One region of the Streptomyces sp. NPDC127092 genome, then DNA from elsewhere that is predicted to be linked to it. Evidence: riboswitches for the same ligand, from Rfam matches in the RefSeq annotation. Region 1 holds a riboswitch; the other holds the start of a gene.

Region 1 (3,657 bases):
TCGTCGGCGTACGTGCCGGTGAGGCGGAGCCGGGCGACGAGTTCGGCGTCGTGCGGCGTGTCGCAGGCCCGGCGGACGACGGTTCCGGGCGCGTCGCGCTCGATGCCGAAGCAGTCGCCGACACGCAGTCCGTCGTACGGGCTGGGGGCGGGGGCCGGCGGTGTACGACGGGGCTCGCCACTGCGCGGCCGGGGGCTCGTGGTGCCGGAGGCGGTCGGGGCGCCGGTCGGCGGGTGCGAGGTGGTCGGTACGCGCCGGTCGCGGTCCGCCGGGTGCTTCGTGGCGGGTCGCTTCGACTGCGTGGGCAGCGGTGACGGGCTCTCGCCCTGGGGCGCGGGCCGCTGTCCGGACGTCCCGGACGCCGTGTGGGCGGGTGCTCCGGCCGACCGGCCGGAGGTGGTGCCCCCGGAGGTGCCCGCACCCGGCTCGGCCGGGGCGGAGGGCATGGCGTTCGGGTCGCCGTCACCGTCGCCCGAGCCGCCGCGTGCCGTGACGGCGAGGGAGAGGGCGAGGATCGCGGCGAGCACGGCGACCGGCAGGACGACGACGCCCGGCCGTCTCGGTGGCCGGGCGTCGCGGGACGGGGATTCCGTCGGCGGGTGGAGCATGGGAACCAGGGTCACCCGTCGTCGGTCATGTGGCGAGCGATATCGGTGAGTTGGGCCTCGCTCGTACAGAACCGTGACATTCCCGTGGCTCGTGCGAGAGGCCCTGTGGGAGCCCGTACGTACGAGATGCTCGCGTACGGAATCCCTGCGACCTCCTGCCGTGCGGGATCCACGGCCGCCTGCCTGCCTCTGCCTGCCTGCCTGCCCTGACGCTCGCGGTCCCGCTCGCGCCTACAGGCCTACAGGCCGAGCTGGCGCTCGGCCGCCTCGACGGTCTGGGAGAGGAGGACGGCGATGGTCATGGGGCCTACACCGCCGGGAACGGGCGTGATGAGGGAGGCGCGCTCGACGGCGCTGTCGAAGTCGACGTCGCCGACGTTGCCCGGGTTGTAGCCGGCGTCGATCACGACGGCGCCGGGCTTGATGTCCTCGCCCTTGATGAAGTTCGGCTTGCCGACGGCGGCGACCAGGACGTCGGCCTCGCGGACGGCGGCGGAGAGGTCGGTGGTGCGGGAGTGGCAGTAGGTGACGGTCGCGTCGCGGCCGAGGAGCAGCAGACCGGCCGGCTTACCGAGGATGGCGCTGCGGCCGACGACCACGGCGCGCTTGCCGCTGAGGTCGACGTCGTACGCGTCGAGCAGCCGCATGATGCCGCCGGGGGTGCAGGAGACGAAGCCGGGCAGACCGAAGCCCATGGCGGCGAAGGAGGCCATCGTGACGCCGTCGACGTCCTTCTCCGGGGCGATGGCCTCGAAGGCGGCGCGCTCGTCGATGTGCGGACCGACCGGGTGCTGGAGCAGGATGCCGTGCACCTCGGGGTCCTCGGAGAGCGCGGTGATCGCCGCGACCAGCTCCTCGGTCGTCGTCTCGGCGGGCAGTTCGACGTGCTTGGAGCGGATTCCGGCCTTCGCGCAGCGGTTCTGCTTCATCTTCACGTACGTCACGGAGGCGGGGTCCGCGCCGACGAGGACGGTCGCGAGGCAGGGCGTGGTGCCGGTGCGGCGGGTGATCTCGGCGGCGCGCGCGGCGGTCTCCTCGACCGTGCGGCGAGCGAGCGCGGTGCCGTCCATGAGGCGTGCGGTGCTGGTGGACATGGGCCACTCCTGAGCGTCGTCGATGACCGGTTGATCGCCCAGGCGCACGGCAGCGGCACGGTCGCGCGGGGTGTGCGCGTCCGCCGGGCCGCTCCCCGGTGGTGATCCACCTCAAGCGCCAGTCACGGCCCGGGCCCCACTCTACGTGACGACCGCGGGCGGCCAAGTCGCGGGGCGCGTAACTGGTCAGGGCGCATATGCGGGCCCGTCCGGGCGCTTGCCGACAGGGCGCACGCGCATCACGATGACGTCCACGCACCGTCCGGGGCGGCGTCCGCGCAGGCGGACGAGGCGCGGACGAGGGTGGTGGACGAGGAGGGAAGAGGGAAGAGGGAAGAGCGAGGAGCGAGGAGCGAGGAGGGCGGACAAGGCGGGGCGGCCTCGCTGAGGAGGCCGAGTGGAGCGATGCGTGGGCGGGGACAAGGGGAGGCCGATTTGAGCGATGTGTGGGCGGGAACGCCTGAGACCTCTGCGACGTCTGGGGCACCTGGAGTACCTGGGGTACCTGGCCTACCCCAGGTACCTGCGGCTCCTGGGACAGCGGCCGCCGTGCGGCGCGCGCACGAGGAGTTCACCGCGGCAGCGGCCGCGGCAACCTCGAAGGCCGGCCGGCCCGGCGACTCCGCGCGCCCCAGCGACTCCAGCCGGTCCATCGACTCCGGCCGGTCCAGCGGCTCCGGAGTCGGCCGCCAGGCGCCTCCCCCCGTCTCCCCGCCCGTCCGGCCGCTCGTCGCCGAGTCCTGGCGGCGTTCGGCGCGGGCGCGTGTGAGTCCGGACGGCGCGGCTCCGGTCGAGCTGGACGAGGAGGAGCTCGCGGGGCACCGCGAGGCGCATCCGCTCGCCGTGGCGATGCCGATGATCCGGGAGCTGATGGGGGCGTACGCGCGGGACGGCGAGCATCTGCTCGCGGTGTGCGACGCCGCCGGGCGGATGCTGTGGGTGGAGGGCCATCCGGGAACGCTGCGGAAGGCCCGCGCGATGAACTTCGTGGCCGGTGCCCGCTGGTCGGAGACCGCGGCGGGGACGAACGCGCCGGGCACCGCGATCGCCGTCGACCGGCCGGTGCAGGTCTGCGCGGCCGAGCACTTCCGGCGGCCGGTGCAGCGGTGGACGTGTGCCGCGGCGCCCGTGCACGACCCGCACACCGGGCGGCTGCTCGGGGCGGTCGACGTCACGGGTGGGGACGGGCTGGCGCATCCGCACAGTCTGGCGTTCGTGCAGGCGGTGGCGCGGGCCGCCGAGTCGCAGCTCGCGCTGCTGTCCCCCGTCGCGGCGCCCGGCAGGCCGCGACTGACGGCCCTGGGACGGGACGAGGCGCTGCTGCACGTGGCCGGGAGGCGGCTGCGGCTGAGCCGGCGGCACAGCGAGATCCTGGTGATCCTCGCGCAGCGGCCGGAGGGTGTGGGTGGCGACGAGTTGCTGACGCTGCTGTACGAGGACGAGTCGGTTACTCCGGTCACGCTGCGGGCGGAGCTGTCGCGGCTGCGCGGGCTGCTGGGCCCCGAGCTGCTGGCGTCCCGTCCGTACCGGCTGGCGGAGGCGGTGGACGCGGACTTCGCGACGGTGGACCGGCGGCTCTCCTCCGGTGCGGTCGCGACGGCGCTCGCCGACTACGCGGGGCCGCTGCTGCCCGGTTCGCGGGCGCCGGGTGTCGTACGGCTGCGGGAGCGGCTCGCGGGGCGGCTGCGGGCGGCGCTGGTGGACCGGGGCGATCCGGGGCTGCTGGCCGACTGGGCGTACAGCACCTGGGGTGAGGACGACGTGACGGTGTGGCGGGCGCTCGCCTCGGCCGTGCCGGCCGCGGAGGCCCCCGCGGTGCGGGCCCGGCTGGCCGCGCTGGACGCCGAACTGTCCGCGGGTGCAACGGTGTTGCAACGTACGGTCGCGCACCATCGGCGGTGAACGCCGGCCAGGGACGGCCGGCGCGGTCCGAGGGAGGCCCTGCCCATGCCCCG
Region 2 (3,657 bases), on a different contig from region 1:
CGGCCGGCGCACCGGGTTGGCGCACCCGGACCGCGCTCGTGGTCGGCGGAGGCGGACCTCCCGGACACGGCAGCCGGGCGCGGCAGCCGGGAACGGCCCGCCCGGGCACGGCCACACACGGCCCGCCGGGCACGGCCCACGCGCACCACCCGCCGCACACGGCTGGCGGACCCGGGCGGCGCGCGCCGGTCGGTCGCGCGCCGGCCGGCCGTCACTCCTCCGTCAGCACCGCCCGCAACTGCTCGAGCCCCCAGTCCAGATCCTCCTTCGAGATCACCAGTGGCGGCGCGATCCGGATCGTCGACCCGTGGGTGTCCTTCACCAGCACACCCCGCTCCATCAGCCGCTCCGAGATCTGCCGCCCCGTGCCCTTCGAGGCCGCGATGTCGACGCCCGCCCACAGGCCCCGCCCGCGCACCTCCTCCACCGCGCCGCCGCCCACCAGCAGCTTCAGCTCCGCGTGCAGGTGCTCGCCCAGCTCCGCCGCCCGTTGCTGGTACTCGCCCGTCCGCAGCATCGCGATCACCTCGAGGGCCACCGCACAGGCCAGCGGATTGCCGCCGAACGTCGAGCCGTGCTCGCCCGGCCGGAACACCCCGAGGACGTCCCGGTCCGCGACCACCGCCGACACCGGCACCACACCGCCGCCCAGCGCCTTGCCGAGAACGTAGACGTCGGGCACCACGTCCTCGTGCTCGCACGCGAAGGTCTTGCCCGTGCGTCCCAGGCCCGACTGGATCTCGTCCGCCATGAACAGCACGTTCCGCCGCGCCGTCAGCTCCCGCACCCCCCGCAGATAGCCGGGCGGCGGGACGAGGACACCCGCCTCACCCTGGATCGGCTCCAGGAGCACGGCCACCGTGTTCTCCGTGACCGCCGTCTCCAGTGCCGTCAGATCGCCGTACGGCACGATCTCGAAGCCCGGCGTGTACGGGCCGTAGTGGTCGCGCGCCTCGTGGTCCGTGGAGAAGCTGACGATCGTCGTCGTCCGGCCGTGGAAGTTGTTCCCCGCGACCACGATCTTCGCGTGCCCGTCCGGCACGCCCTTCACCTCGTAGCCCCACTTCCGCGCGGTCTTCACCGCCGTCTCCACGGCCTCCGCGCCCGTGTTCATCGGCAGCACCATCTCCTTGCCGCACAGCTCGGCCAGGCGCGTGCAGAACTCCCCGAACCGGTCGTGGTGGAAGGCCCGCGAGGTGAGCGTCACCCGGTCCAGCTGCGCCCGCGCGGCGTCCAGCAGACGCCGGTTGCCATGACCGAAGTTGAGCGCCGAGTAACCGGCGAGCATGTCGAGGAAGCGGCGCCCCTCGACATCGGTCATCCACGCCCCCTCGGCGGTGGCGACGACCAGGGGAAGCGGGTGGTAGTTGTGGGCGCTGTGCGCGTCCGCGGCAGCGATCTCGTCTTGCGTCTTCGACACGGGATCTCCGTTCGTCCTGCGGCTGGGGAGGGTGTGGCTCCCTTTTCTTATCGTCGCTCACATGCCGGACCGGGAAACCTGCCGTGACGGCGCGCCCGCTAGTCTGGGAACACGCACGGCGACTGGCGCACGGGGAAGCGACCCCGGGGGAACCGTGCGCGGCAGACCACACGAGGTGCCGCTCGCCTGGGCACCACGGAACCGTCAGGTCCCGTGTGGCGCCGCGCGGCACCCGCACCGGGACCTCCTGCCCGGAGGAACGAACGCCATGAACCTTCCCGCCCACCACCCGGCACTCGCCGCCGCCGACCCCGAGCTCGCCGCCCTCGTCGGCGCCGAGGAGCGGCTCCAGGCCGAGACGCTCCGGCTCATCCCGAGCGAGAACTACGTCTCCGCCGCCGTCCTCGAGGCCTCCGGCACCGTCCTGCAGAACAAGTACAGCGAGGGCTACCCGGGCCGCCGCTACTACGAGGGCCAGCAGAACATCGACCAGGTCGAGAGCCTCGCCATCGAGCGCGCCAAGGCCCTCTTCGGCGTCGACCACGCCAACGTCCAGCCGTACTCCGGCTCCCCGGCCAACCTCGCCGTCTACCTCGCCTTCGCCGAGCCCGGCGACACCGTGATGGGCATGGCCCTGCCCATGGGCGGCCACCTCACCCACGGCTGGGGCGTCTCCGCCACCGGCACCTGGTTCCGCGGCGTGCAGTACGGCGTGCGCCAGGACACCGGCCTCATCGACTTCGACCAGGTCCGCGAACTCGCCCTCGCCGGACGCCCGAAGGTCATCTTCTGCGGCGGCACCGCGCTGCCCCGCACCATCGACTTCGCCGCCTTCGGCGAGATCGCCCGCGAGGCAGGCGCCGTGCTCGTCGCCGACGTCGCCCACATCGCCGGCCTGATCGCCGGCGGCGCCCACCCGTCGCCCGTGCCGCACGTGGACGTGATCTCCACGACCACGCACAAGACCCTCCGCGGCCCGCGCGGCGCCATGCTGATGTCCCGCGAGCAGCACGCCAAGGCCCTCGACAAGGCCGTCTTCCCCGGTCTCCAGGGCGGCCCGCACAACCAGACCACCGCCGCCATCGCCGTGGCCCTGCGCGAGGCGGCCCAGCCCTCCTTCCGTGACTACGCACACGCGGTCGTCGCCAACGCCAAGGCCCTCGCCGAGGCCCTGCTGGCCCGCGGCTTCGACCTGGTGTCCGGCGGCACCGACAACCACCTGATCCTCATGGACCTCACTCCGAAGGAGGTCCCCGGCAAGGTCGCCGCGAAGGCCCTCGACCGGGCCGGGATCGTCGTCAACTACAACACCGTCCCCTACGACCCCCGAAAGCCCTTCGACCCCTCCGGCGTCCGCATCGGCACCCCCTCCCTCACCTCCCGCGGCCTGGACGTCTCCCACATGCCCCAGGTCGCCGACTGGATCGACCGCGGTGTCACCGCCGCCGGCAAGGGCGACGAGGACGCCCTCGCGGTGATCCGCGCGGAGGTCGCCGACCTGATGTCCGCCTTCCCGGCCCCCGGCCTCCCGACCTGACCTGCCCGGCCACGCCGGCCGGCGCCCCTCCGGCCCGGTCGGCGACCCTCCGGCCCCGGCCGGCGACCTTCCGGCCCGGCCCCCCGGCCCCTGCCTTGGCCCGGCCCGGCCCCGGCCTTGGCCCGGCCCCGGCCTTGCCCCGGCCTTGGCCCGGCCCGGCTCCCGGCCCCCGGCCTTGGCCCAGCCCCGCCCTGGCCAGCCCCGGCCCCCGCCGCCTCCGTCCGGCCCTTACCGGACGGACGCGGCGATGCGTATCGCCTCCGTCCGGTCGGTCACGCCCTCCAGGCGGAGGGTGAGGGCGCCCCCGCTTCTCGTCCAGAGCAGCGTGGGGCCCGCCGGCCGGACCGACGGGGTCCAGCCCGAGCCGGCGGAGTCCGTCATCGGGAAGGTCAGCAGATGCGGCCGGGCGAACCAGTAGGCCTCCGTGCCGTCCGGCAGCGCCACCCACTCCGGCGGCACCCGCACCTGCTTGCCGAAGCCGACGTCCAGCCGCGCCGGGAACTCGTCCAGCCGGACCGCGCGGCCCTCCGCCGTCCGCCAGCACAGGCCGATCACGCCCCGCGGCGGGACGCCCGTCACCGTCGCCGCGTCCGGCTCCCCGAGCGCCCCGGGTATCAGCGGCATGAAGCCCGCTCTGCGCCCTGCCTCGGCGAGCGGCACCGGGTTCCGGCAGCCCGGCACCCCGGCCACCGCGCCGGGC

Evidence for each region. A riboswitch is a leader RNA that binds a small molecule or an ion and turns the genes downstream of it on or off. The one in region 1 is predicted to bind ZMP and ZTP.
Region 2: another riboswitch for ZMP and ZTP. It lies ahead of glyA (serine hydroxymethyltransferase); the one in region 1 lies ahead of ACFWJO_RS13265 (bifunctional 5,10-methylenetetrahydrofolate dehydrogenase/5,10-methenyltetrahydrofolate cyclohydrolase).

Annotation. Positions count from the first base shown of each region.
Region 1 is NZ_JBHXFE010000013.1:11,589-15,245, forward strand. Features, by position in the region: gene ACFWJO_RS13260 (hypothetical protein) at 1-608, opposite strand, end outside; gene ACFWJO_RS13265 (bifunctional 5,10-methylenetetrahydrofolate dehydrogenase/5,10-methenyltetrahydrofolate cyclohydrolase) at 848-1,702, opposite strand; ZMP/ZTP riboswitch at 1,732-1,838, opposite strand; gene ACFWJO_RS13270 (GAF domain-containing protein) at 2,354-3,604, shown strand; gene ACFWJO_RS13275 (aldehyde dehydrogenase family protein) at 3,650-3,657, shown strand, end outside.
Region 2 is NZ_JBHXFE010000024.1:65,907-69,563, reverse strand. Features, by position in the region: gene rocD (ornithine--oxo-acid transaminase) at 212-1,420, opposite strand; ZMP/ZTP riboswitch at 1,529-1,619, shown strand; gene glyA (serine hydroxymethyltransferase) at 1,689-2,957, shown strand; gene ACFWJO_RS20955 (hypothetical protein) at 3,186-3,657, opposite strand, start outside.